Regions from separate parts of the Erwinia sp. GW821-FHT03D09 genome, predicted to be linked through region 3. Evidence: predicted binding sites of a transcription regulator. Region 3 holds the regulator's gene; each other region holds the start of a gene.
The links. Region 3 encodes Fur, which represses iron uptake genes when iron is present. Its sites were predicted from a motif close to ATAATAATGAGAACNACTATCAA; they were not measured.
Positions count from the first base shown of each region.

Region 1: a site for Fur is predicted at 1,888-1,910, ahead of feoA (ferrous iron transporter A). Genes of this name have one in related genera too.
Region 2: a site for Fur is predicted at 1,770-1,792, ahead of AC07U6_RS02155 (siderophore-interacting protein). Genes of this name have one in related genera too.
Region 4: a site for Fur is predicted at 2,128-2,150, ahead of fepD (Fe(3+)-siderophore ABC transporter permease). Genes of this name have one in related genera too.

Region 1 covers NZ_JBWKUK010000002.1:209,351-212,493, reverse strand. The annotation lists gene AC07U6_RS02690 (Tex family protein) at 1-1,800, shown strand, start outside; gene feoA (ferrous iron transporter A) at 1,960-2,202, shown strand; gene feoB (Fe(2+) transporter permease subunit FeoB) at 2,199-3,143, shown strand, end outside.
Region 2 covers NZ_JBWKUK010000002.1:94,129-97,271, forward strand. The annotation lists gene AC07U6_RS02145 (ABC transporter ATP-binding protein) at 1-528, shown strand, start outside; gene AC07U6_RS02150 (GNAT family N-acetyltransferase) at 531-1,658, opposite strand; gene AC07U6_RS02155 (siderophore-interacting protein) at 1,863-2,768, shown strand; gene AC07U6_RS02160 (LysR family transcriptional regulator) at 2,777-3,143, opposite strand, start outside.
Region 3 covers NZ_JBWKUK010000009.1:32,858-36,000, forward strand. The annotation lists gene fldA (flavodoxin FldA) at 143-673, shown strand; gene fur (ferric iron uptake transcriptional regulator) at 1,069-1,512, shown strand; gene mtr (tryptophan permease) at 1,567-2,814, opposite strand; gene AC07U6_RS10490 (hypothetical protein) at 2,931-3,143, opposite strand, start outside.
Region 4 covers NZ_JBWKUK010000018.1:45,872-49,014, reverse strand. The annotation lists gene AC07U6_RS17695 (ABC transporter ATP-binding protein) at 1-17, opposite strand, end outside; gene fepG (iron-enterobactin ABC transporter permease) at 14-1,054, opposite strand; gene fepD (Fe(3+)-siderophore ABC transporter permease) at 1,065-2,099, opposite strand; gene entS (enterobactin transporter EntS) at 2,275-3,143, shown strand, end outside.

The DNA of each region.
Region 1 (3,143 bases), on a different contig from region 3:
GTGCGTGATTATCTGTGGAAAAACGCCCACCTGGTATCCCGCGTCATTGAAGGTAAAGAGGACGAAGGTGCCAAGTTCCGCGACTACTTCGACCATCATGAAGCACTGGCTACCGTGCCTTCCCACCGCGCGCTGGCGATGTTTCGCGGCCGCAACGAAGGTATTTTGCAGCTGTCGCTGAACGCCGACCCGCAGTTTGATGAGCCGCCGCGCGAAAGCCACGGTGAGCAGATCGTCACCGATCATCTCGGCCTGCGCCTCAACAACGCGCCCGCCGATGCCTGGCGTAAAGCCGTGGTCAGCTGGACCTGGCGCATCAAAGTCCTGCTGCACCTGGAAACCGAGCTGATGGGCGCGGTACGTGAGCGCGCGGAAGATGAAGCGATTAACGTCTTTGCCCGTAACCTGCACGACCTGCTGATGGCAGCACCGGCGGGTATGCGCGCCACCATGGGTCTCGACCCCGGCCTGCGTACCGGGGTGAAAGTGGCCGTGGTTGACGCCACCGGCAAGCTGGTTGCTACGGATACCATTTATCCGCATACCGGCCAGGTCGCCAAAGCGGCTTCCGCCGTCGCGGCGCTGTGTGCAAAGCACCATGTGGAATTGACCGCTATCGGTAACGGTACCGCCTCCCGCGAGACCGAGCGCTTCTACCTGGATGTGCAAAAACAGTTCCCGCAGGTACAGGGGCAGAAAGTGATCGTCAGTGAAGCGGGCGCATCCGTCTACTCGGCGTCAGAGCTGGCGGCACTGGAGTTCCCGGATCTGGATGTTTCGATTCGTGGCGCGGTCTCCATTGCCCGTCGCCTGCAGGACCCGCTCTCCGAACTGGTGAAAATCGACCCGAAATCTATCGGCGTTGGCCAGTACCAGCACGATGTCAGCCAGAGCCTGCTGGCGAAAAAGCTGGATGCGGTAGTTGAAGACTGCGTTAACGGCGTCGGCGTGGATCTCAACACCGCCTCGGTGCCGCTGCTGACCCGCGTGGCGGGCCTGAGCAAAATGATCGCCCAAAACATTGTCAGCTGGCGCGATGAAAACGGCCGTTTCCAGAACCGTCAGCAGCTGCTGAAAGTCAGCCGCCTGGGGCCGAAAGCGTTTGAGCAGTGCGCCGGCTTCCTGCGCATCAGCCAGGGCGATAACCCGCTGGATGCCTCCACGGTTCACCCGGAAGCCTATCCGGTCGTCGAGCGTATTCTGGCATCAACCGGGCAGTCACTGGGCAACCTGATGGGCAACCCGGAAGAACTACGCAACCTGAAGGCGGTGGATTTCACCGATGAGCGCTTTGGGGTCCCGACCGTCAGCGACATCATCAAAGAGCTGGAGAAACCAGGCCGCGACCCGCGCCCCGAGTTTAAAACCGCGCAGTTTGCTGAAGGCGTGGATACCATGAACGACCTGCTGCCGGGCATGGTGCTGGAAGGATCGGTCACCAACGTCACTAACTTTGGTGCCTTCGTTGATATCGGCGTACATCAGGACGGCCTGGTTCACATCTCATCCCTGTCGGACAAATTTGTTGACGATCCGCACAAAGTGGTGAAAGCCGGGGATATCGTTAAAGTGAAGGTCATGGAAGTGGATTTACAGCGTAAGCGCATCGCCCTGACCATGCGTCTTGACGAACAGCCGGGGGAAACCAACGCCCGTCGCGGCGGCGGCAACAATAACAGCAATGCCAATAACCGGGACAACGCCCGCCCGGCGAAAAGCACTAAACGCCCTGCCGCACAGCCTGCGGGCAACAGCGCAATGGGCGATGCGCTGGCTGCCGCATTCAGTAAAAAACGCTAACAGCTCCACGGGCGGATCGGCCGATCCGCCCTCTTTGCAACGATCTGCTGCCATATGCAGTGCCAACATTGCGCCATATCAATACCATCGATAATCACTCTCATTAAAATTCTCATTGGATGATTATCACTCATTTTTATCTACATGGCGGGCACAGGCATGCAACTGATACCAAAACAGCGTTATCGCATTCTTCGTTTTTCTCCCGAGGTTAGTCCGGTATTCCGCCAGAAACTGATGGCCCTGGGCTTACTGCCCGGTTCAACATTTCAACTGGTTCGCATCGCACCGCTCGGCGATCCGCTACAAATTAAAACGCCGCGCATCAGCCTGATGCTGCGGAAGAAAGATCTTGCCCTGCTTCAGCTTGAAAGCCTTGCGGCCGCCGGGGCAGAAATATGAGACCCTGTACTATCGCACTCACCGGTAACCCAAATGTGGGTAAAACCACCCTTTTTAATCAGCTGACCGGATCGCGGCAGCGGGTCGGTAACTGGGCGGGTGTCACCGTTGAACGCAAGGAAGGCATGTTCAGCACCCCACAGCATCAGGTGCGACTGGTGGATCTTCCCGGTACCTACTCACTCACCACGCTGTCCACGCAGGCGTCGCTGGACGAGCAGATTGCCTGCCATTACCTGCTCAGCGGAGAAGCGGAGCTGGTGATTAACGTGGTGGATGCCAGTAATCTGGCGCGCAATCTTTATCTCACCACCCAGCTGCTGGAAATGGGGCAGCCCTGCATCGTTGCGCTGAATATGCTGGATATCGCCGAGCGCCAGCAGATTCATATTGATAGCAACGCGCTCTCGCTGGCGCTGGGTTGCCCGGTGATACCGCTGATCTCCACCCGTGGCAAGGGCATCGATGCGCTGAAACAGGCTATCGATCGCCACGATCGGACCGGGCCAGAGCTGATCGTTGACTACCCGCAACCGCTACAGGAGGCAATCGGTCGCCTTGTCGCCGCGCAGCCGGAAGCATTACCGGACAAACAAAAGCGCTGGCTGGCGCTGCAAATGCTGGAGGGCGATATCTGGAGCCGGCAGCAGGCCGGAGAAGCCACCACGCTACTTGCGGATCTCCTCCTTAACCTCGGTGACGATGCCGCGCAGTCCATTGCCAGCAGCCGTTACCAGAAAATCGATGCGCTGTGCATTGATGCCATTGCCCACGGTACAACCGGTACCAGTTTTTCGCAGCGGCTCGACCAGTTGGTAATGAACCGCTGGCTGGGGCTGCCGATATTTTTCCTGGTGATGTATCTGATGTTCTTTATGGCGATCAACCTGGGCGGCGCGCTGCAGCCGCTGTTCGATCTCGGTTCCGCCGCCATTTTTATT
Region 2 (3,143 bases), on a different contig from region 3:
GCGCAGATCGGGATGATTACTCAGGATACCTCGCTGCTGCACCGTTCGATCCGCGAAAACCTGCTGTATGGCCGCCCCGGCGCCAGTGAAGAGGAGATGCTGCAGGCGATCCACCGGGCGAAGGCCGATGAGTTTATTCCGCTGCTTTCCGATCTGCAGGGGCGCACCGGGCTGGATGCGCACGTCGGCGAACGCGGCGTGAAGCTCTCCGGCGGACAGCGCCAGCGTATCGCCATCGCCCGCGTGCTGCTGAAGGATGCGCCGATCCTGATTATGGATGAGGCCACCTCAGCGCTGGATTCCGAAGTGGAAGCGGCGATTCAGGAGAGCCTGGAAGGGCTGATGGGCGGCAAAACGGTGATTGCCATCGCCCACCGCCTGTCAACCATCGCCCGTATGGACCGGCTGGTGGTGCTGGAGCAGGGTCGCATTGTTGAGATCGGCAGCCACGCCGAGCTGCTGGCGAAGGACGGCCTGTACGCGAGGCTATGGCGGCACCAGACCGGCGGCTTCGTCGGCGAACAGTAGCGCTATCCGGCGTTAAGCCGGTACGGCAGCGCGTCGCGGGCTTCCTCGGCCCAGGCGCGCACGCCGTCGCGTTCCTGCTGCAGGAAATCCGCCACGGCGTCATGCAGTCCGCCGTGGCGCAGCAGGTGCCAGGATTCCGTCAACACCGGTTCAAAACCGCGTATCAGCTTGTGCTCCCCCTGTGCCCCGGCGTCAAAGCGCCGTAGCCCGTTGTCAATCGCGTACTCCATCCCCTGATAGAAACAGGTTTCAAAGTGCAGGTGGTTAAACTCCGTCAGGCAGCCCCAGTAGCGGCCGTAGAAGGTACTGCCATCAACCAGGCTTAACGCCATCGCCACCGGCTGGCTATGCTGGCTGGCAATGGTGATGCGGAGCGATCCCGGCATGCGTTCCGCCAGCAGGCTGAAGAATTGTCGGGTGAGATAGGGCTGACGGCCGCGAATAAAGTAGGTGTTGGCGTAGCAGGTGTAGACAAAGTCCCACTGCGCTTCATTCAGCTCATGGCCCTGATACCAGCAAAATTCAATGCCCTGTTGGCGTACGCCTTCGCGCTCTTTGCGCAACTGCTTACGTTTGCGCGAGGTCAGCGCGTCGAGAAAATCCTGGAAGTCGCGGTAGCCGCGATTGTGCCAGTGATACTGGCAGCCGAGGCGCGGCAGCCAGCGGCTATCCTCCGCCAGCTGAGCGCCGAGGGAAGCATCGTTAAAGTTAATATGGCCGCTGTGAAAACCGTGTTCGGCGAGAAATTCCGGCAGCGCCTGAATCAGCCGGCTGGCGGCCTGCGTTTTGCCCAGCAGCCGCGCGCCACCGACCGGGCTGAACGGCACCGCCGACAGCCACTTGGGATACCAGGGAATGCCCGCCCGCTGGCTGGCATCGGCCCAGGCGTGATCGAAGACGTATTCGCCCATGGAGTGCCGCTTGCCGTAGCCCGGCATCGCCGCCAGCACGCTGTCGCCCTCACGCCACAGTAAATGCTGCGGCTGCCAGCCGCTGTGGCCGCCGACCGAGCCGCTCTCTTCCAGCGCGCTGAGAAACGCGTGGCGGAGAAAGGGCTGGTCATTGGGGGTCAGGGTATCCCACTGACTGGCCGGGATATCGGCCAGCTGCGTCAGAAGGGTCAGCGACATCGGCATACTCCGTGATAAACAAAAACCTTACGTTGAACGCTTTCGCGACGGAGATCAACGCCTTCCGCCCGTGAAGCACAGGCGGATAAACAAGGAAGGATACGGATTAGGGTAATACGCATTCTCATTATCATTTGCCTTTGCTATTCTTGCTGCCCTTATGTGCGGCACGCGAGCACGGCTTTCGGTTAACAAGGTGGATCTATGGCTGCTCAGAGTTATCGCTTATTTAATGTCGTACTGGCGCGCAAGCAGGTACTTTCTCCTTCGATGCTGTGCTGCGTGTTTAGCGGTGAAGAAGTGTGCCAGATGAAAATGGACGCGCCGGACCAGCGCATCAAGCTGCTGCTGCCTGCACCCAGCGGCAGGCACTTTGAGCCGGTCGATAACGGCCTGACGTGGTGGGAGAACATGGGCAAGCTGCCGGTGGAAGACCGCCCGATTATGCGCACCTACACGATTCGCCACGTTAACGCCGACGCCGATGTGCCGGAGATGGAAGTGGAATTCGTGATGCACGGTACCGAAGGCCCGGCCTCGGCCTGGGCGCTGGGCGCGCAGCCGGGCGATGCCATGCAGATCGCCGCGCCAAACCGGGAATACGGTCAGGACAGCGGCGGCTACGAATGGAACCCGCACGAGCAGGTGAAGCAGGGGCTGGTGGCGGCGGATGAAACCGCGCTTCCGGCGGCGAAGGCGATCCTTGAGCAGCTGGCCGCATGGCAGAACCCGCCACAGCTACAGGTATTTCTGGAAGTGCCCGAGCGCGGTGACTGCGTCGATCTCAGCCAGTATACTTTTGCCGATATTCACTGGCTGCCGCGTGAAGCGAGCGGGGCCAGCTACGGCGAAGCGCTGCTGGCGGCAGTGCGCGAGCACGTTCGCCTGCCGGACAGTGCGCTGGCGCGGGAAGACCTGCGCGAAGAGGCCGAAGGGCAGCTGGTGTGGGACCGCGCCGACCACGACGACGTGCGCTTCCACGGCTGGGTGGCGGCAGAGTCCAGCGCGGTGAAGCACCTGCGTCGCTATCTGATCGGCGAGCGCGGCCTGGCTCAGGACTGCATCAGCTTTATGGCCTACTGGAGCCGAGGCCCGCGCCGCAAAGGCTGATTGCCGCGTCAGTTCTCCATCAGCACCGGGCAGGCCTCTTTTAGCGTGTTATAGAACCAGGTTTTAGCGGTGATGTCGCCGATCTCGGTATGGCCGTAGAGATAAACCTCCAGGTTCGGCAGCTGGAAAGGCAGTTCAACGATCCGCCCGTTGCCGCGCGCGGCATAGATTTTTGCCGCGCTGAGCGGAATAGTGACCAGCAGTTCACTGCTGGCGATAATCTCCCCCAGCGCGGTAAAGTGCGGTACCTCCAGCGCGATACGCCGTTCAAAGCCATACTCCTTAATCTGCGCCTCCACTATATGGTGCCCGCTGATGGTAGACACGATAATGTGCTGCTCGGCCTGATAGTCATGCAGCGTCAGCTCGCCGCCG
Region 3 (3,143 bases):
CACCGCGTGTGCTCAACGCACAAAGTGACAAATGCCGCAGGATTACTCGTTTATCCGTTGACGGCGGTCTGCTATTATTACGGCTATCTGCAAAAATTTTGGCAGTCACCATATCATTAAGATTCAAGAGGTTATTAAACTCATGGCAATCGTAGGCATTTTCTTTGGCAGCGATACGGGCAATACGGAAAACATTGCAAAGATGATCCAGAAGCAGCTGGGTAAAGACGTTGCAGAAGTTCGTGATATTGCCAAAAGCAGCAAAGAAGACCTTGAAGCCTTCGACATTCTGCTGCTGGGCATTCCTACCTGGTACTACGGAGAAGCCCAGTGTGACTGGGATGACTTTTTCCCTACGCTGGAAGAGATCGACTTCAACGGAAAACTGGTCGCCCTGTTCGGCTGTGGCGATCAGGAAGACTATTCTGAATATTTCTGCGATGCGATGGGTACCATCCGCGACATCATTGAGCCAAACGGCGCAATTCTGGTGGGTCAGTGGCCGACTGAAGGCTACAATTTCGAAGCCTCTAAAGGCCTGGCCGATGACAACCACTTCCTGGGTCTGGCGATTGACGAAGACCGTCAGCCTGAACTGACCAACGAACGCGTTGATAAGTGGGTTAAGCAGATTTTTGATGAGCTTCAGCTGAAAGAAATCATCGAAGCCTGAGCCAAACGGCCTGATGTGAGAGACACCTCACATCAGGCCAATGGTTTTTCCTATAGAAGTAATAGATACGTATTTGTAAATACCACCTGTAAAAATGTACAATAACCCCATCGGTTATCCGCTTTCTCATCCTCCAGCATCCCTTTAACGATCTTTTATGATCGTTGTGCGATGGGATGAAATAGAGCGAAATGTTAACTTTGTAAGATTTGGACGCAGGCCTCACTGGACGTAATGACATTAATCCTTACATCCAACAGTGGCTTCAGGCATTCCTTGTTGTTTTCATTTCGATGTATGAGTTCTATACTGTGACGCATCCAACTCTAGCGTCAACCGATGTTCAGGGCTTTTCAGCCACTAAGTGACTAGCAAAGTAACAGGACAATATCCGCATGACTGACAACAATACCGCATTAAAGAAGGCCGGCCTGAAAGTCACGCTTCCACGACTGAAAATTCTGGAAGTGCTTCAGGAACCAGAAGGCCATCACGTCAGTGCGGAAGACTTGTATAAGCGCCTGATTGATATGGGCGAAGAAATCGGTTTAGCCACGGTGTACCGCGTGCTCAACCAGTTTGATGACGCAGGGATCGTTACCCGTCATAACTTTGAAGGCGGTAAATCCGTTTTCGAACTGACTCAGCAGCACCACCACGATCATCTGATCTGCCTGGACTGCGGCAAAGTTATTGAGTTCCGCGACGAATATATCGAAGCACGTCAGCGTGAAATCGCGACTCGCCACGGGATCAAACTGAGCAATCACAGTCTGTACCTCTATGGCCATTGCTCTAAGGGCGACTGCCGCGAAGACGATACGCTGCACGACGAGTAATCCATTCTGAAATCAGTATGAAACCGGTGGCCATCCACCGGTTTTTTTTGCCTGTTATCCGGCATAGACCGGCAGGACGTTCCAGTACGAAAGTAGAGAAACCAGCGCATTCACCGCGCCGAAGATCAGCACCAGTACGATTGGTGCCGTTCCCCCTCTTACCTGCCAGGCTGCGGTAGTAAAACGCTGCCTGGCCTTTCGCGCCAGCATTGCAGGGGTAATCACGGCCCAAAGTGTAGCCGCCAGCCCGGCATAACCAATCGCCACAAGAAAGCCGTTTGGCCAGATCATCGCCGCCGTCAGCGGCAGAATAAAGGTGACCACCGTCGTTTTTAACCGACCGAAGGCTGTACGATCAAACTTAAACAGATCGGCAAGGTAGTCGAAGAACCCCAGACTAACGCCAAGGAATGAACAGGCGACGGCAAAGTTCGAGAAGATATCCAGCAGCAGATTCAGATGGGGGCTGTGCAGCACACCCGAAAGTGCGGCGACCAGCACGTCGATATTTCCACCCTGTGCTGCAATCGCTTTGAATTCATGGCGCGGGATATTGCCCATCGTGCCAATAATCCAGATAAAGTAGATGATCAGCGCCAGCAGCGTGCCGAATACCAGACAGCGACAAACCCGGCTACCGTTCTTCTGATAGTAACTGACCAGCCCGGCGATATTACCGTGATAGCCAAATGACGCAAGGCAGAATGGGATCACCATCCACAGATAGCGAAGGTAATGGCTTTCCTCCCCATGACTGTCCAGCAGTTTCACCGGTTCGATATGCCATAGCAGTCCGCCAAAGATAATCAAAAACGTAATGACTTTCGCACCGAGAAAAATCAGCGTCATACGACTGACCATTGCCGTGCCCAGCCAGATAAACACCGCCACCAGAAGCGTAAAGGCGAAACCGGCACTACGGGCAGAAACCGGCAGTGAGAGCTGGCTCAGCGTGTGCTGAATAATCGCTCCGCTGGCGGAGATATAGGCATAGGTCAGTATCCCCAGAACAAAGGCGACAGACAGACCGTTAATCAGATTCCAGCCCCGTCCCAACAGATCGCGAGTGATCGTGTCAAAGCTGGACCCGGCAGGGTAATGCAGGCTGGCCTCCAAAAACAGCAGCCCGGAAAGCAGCATGCAGAACCAGGTGACAATCAGTAATGCTGATGACCAGAGAAACCATGCACCGGACATCACCACCGGTAACGAGAACATCCCGGCACCGATAATCGTGCCGCTAATAATTAGCGTTCCCCAGAGTGTAGAAGGCGGGCGGGCGGTGGAAACCGGTGAATCCATGACTAATCCTTAGCAAAAATAGGAAACTCGCCGCCATAACCGGAATTATTCACTGGATGAGCGGCATTAACGCCGCACATTCTACACCAGCCCGAACCCGTGAACTAGTACAGTATTCAGTTTATTACCATGGTTTCCTGCAGATAGCGCCAGCGTGGCGGTTGGGTTGCACAGTTAATCACCGCCAGCGAAATACGATGCGAATGATTATCCTGCTGCTGTTGCAGCTCGTGATACTGAATAATCACTTCATTCCCCCGCTGCGAAATAACGTTGCACTGCTCAATGCTGATCATCATTCCCTGGCGCGCGCCGGTTAAGCGGTTGAA
Region 4 (3,143 bases), on a different contig from region 3:
GAAGACGTATCGGTCATGAGCGACGAGATTCCCTGATGAGTAACCAGATCAGATACAGGCCGCCGATGCTGACGGTAACGGCACCGACCGGCAGTTGTATCCCGTTAAAGGCGTGCTGGGCGATAACATCGGCCAGCAGCAGCAGTACCGCACCGGTGGTCGCGGCGGAAAACAGCGGCATCGCATTGGCGGCGGTCATACGGCGAGCAATCTGCGGTGCAGCCAGCGCGATAAAGGCAATCGGCCCGGCGGTGGCGGTGGCCACGGCGGTAAGAATAATCCCGCCGAGCATCAGCCACAGCCGGCTTGATTCTGCGTTGATGCCCAACGCACGGGCGCTGTCGTCGCCCATTTCCATCAGCTGCAGGCGGCGGCCCAGCAGCAGCAGCGTGGTGATAATCGTCAGCGGCACCAGTACCAGCGCGGGCTGACCTTTACTCCAGGTAATGCCGTTGAGCGAACCGGCTCCCCACAGGGCGGCGCTCATTGCGCTTTCCAGCGAGGCGCTGATAATCAGCCAGCTGTTCAGCGCCGACAGCACCGCGCCAATGCCGATACCGACGATAATCAGCCGGAAGCCGACAATCCCCTGCCGCCAGGCCAGCAGATAGACCAGAGCGGCGGCGGCAATACCCCCGAGCAGCGCGCCACCGGCAATCTGGTAGTAGCTGCCGTTAAGCAGAATGATGACGATCAGCGCCCCCGTGAAGGCACCGGCATTGAAGCCCACTACGTCCGGGCTACCGAGCGGATTGCGGATGGCCGACTGGAAGATCGCGCCGCTGACGCCCAGCCCGCCGCCAAGCACCAGCGCTATCACCACGCGCGGCGCGCGCCACTGGTTAACCACGGTTTGGAATCCGGCCGGGCCGTCGCCGAGCAGCGCCTGCCACACCTGGCCGGGGGAAATCCGCAGCGTGCCGTAGCAGAGCGCGAACAGCACCAGCACCGTCGCCAGCAGCAGCAGCGCGATGTTGACCCACAGTACGCGGGCGCTGAGCCGCAGGTTTATCCAGCCGCTGGCGCGGCCAATCAGTAACGTTCGGGAGTGCATATCGCGGTCCTTAATTCTTACGCTGGCGAACGAGCCAGATCAGCACCGGGGCGCCAATCAGCGCGGTAACGATCGATACCCGCAGTTCGCCCTGCACCATCAGTCTGCCGGCGATATCCGCCGTCAGCAGCAGGATCGGGGCCATTAAAAAGGAGTAAATCAGTATCCAGCGCTGGTCCGAACCCACCCACCAGCGAGCCACGTGCGGCACCATCAGCCCGACAAAACCGATCGGGCCGACCAGCGCGGTGGCAGAGCCGCAGAGCAGCATCACCGCCAGCAGCGCCAGCAGGCGAATGGCAACCACTTTGGTACCCAGCGCCGCCGCCAGATCTTCCCCCATGCTGAGGTTGTTCAGCGAACGCGATGCCACCAGCGCCAGCGCGGCACCGGCAAGAATGGCGGGCGCGACCACGGCCAGGTTATGCAGATCGCGGATGTCCAGCGTACCGGCCTGCCAGAAGCGCATCTGATCGAAGGTTTGCGGGTTCAGTAAGGAGAGCGAGGAAGTAAAGCCGCCGAGCACCGCGCTGAGCGCCACGCCTGCCAGCGTCAGGCGGATTGGGTTCACCCGGCCACCGCTCAGGGTGCCAATCAGCCAGACGGCAATACTGGCCGCCAGCGCGCCGCCCCAGGCAAAGCCCAGCCAGCCCGCCATGCTGTTCACCCCGAACAGGGTAATGCCGACGGCCATGGCAAAACTGGCACCCGAGTTCACGCCAAGGATGCCGGGGTCGGCCAGCGGGTTGCGGGTCAGCGCCTGAATCACCGCTCCGGCCCCGCCGAGCGCCAGCCCCACCAGCAGCCCGGCGAGGGTGCGCGGCAGACGGGCATTGAAGATAATTGTGCTGTCCGGCCCCTGCATCTGACCAAACAGGCTTTGCCAGACCACCGAGGGAGCAATCGATCGCGCGCCAATCATCAGGCTGGCAAGGGAAATCAGCAGCAGTAATGCCAGGCAGATTGCCACACCGCTCAGGCGGGCAGCATAGCGCGCATCCACCGGCTGCGGCGGCGTGGCGGGCTGAGAACGGTGGAGCGACATCCCTGACAATCCTCTCTTAATTTTAGAAATGAATATGATTATTATTATCATTAATGTTATTAACTAATTATGTTACCATGCTGCCCGCCAGAAAAAAATCGGCATCCATCGCGCCTGACCGGACGGAGGCCATCCGCCCGGCAGGTAATGGCTCATTTCGACCCTTATGGACACTATGGCTAAGTCATCTATTCTCCTCGATTTCAGTTTGCTCAAGCACAACGCTCACTTCCGCGCCATCTTCTGCGCCCGTATGCTCTCCGTTTTCTCGCTGGGTATGCTGGCGGTGGGCGTGCCTATTCAGATCCAGGCGATGACCGGCTCCACCCTGCTGGTGGGCGTGGCGGTGGCGCTGGACGGCGTGGGCATGTTTATTGGCTTAATGCTTGGCGGCATTCTGGCCGACCGGCTGGACCGCCGTAAGCTGATTCTGTTTGCGCGCGGCACCTGCGGGCTGGGCTTCGTGGCGCTGAGCCTGAACGCCTTCAGCCCCGCCCCCTCGCTGTGGGCGCTGTATGTGCTGGCGGCGTGGGACGGCTTTTTCGGCGCGCTGGGCATGACCGCGCTGATGACGGTGATCCCGCTGCTGGTAGGCCGCGAGAACCTCGGCGCAGCCGGGGCGTTAAGTATGATCACCGTACGTCTGGGGGCGATTCTCTCCCCGGCGATTGGCGGAGTGATTATCGTTGCCGGTGGCGTGGGCTGGGCGTTTGCCGTGGCGGCCATCGGCACGCTGGCGACGCTGATCCCGCTGGTTCGCCTGCCGCAGATGAAGCCAGAACCGAGCGAGCCCGAGCATCCCCTGCGCGCGCTGGTCAGCGGCGTGCAGTTTGTCTGTCGGCAGAAGGTCGTTGGTTCCGTGGTGCTGCTGGGTCTGCTGATCAGCATCGTCGGTGCGGTGCGGGTGCTGTTCCCGGCGCTGGCGGAGAGCTATCAGGCGGATGCCTCGGCGATTGGTTTGATGTATTCGGCGGTACCACTGGGCGCGATGAGCGGTGCACTGACCAGCGGCTGGGTACCGCGCAGCACCCGCCCGGGCGTGGT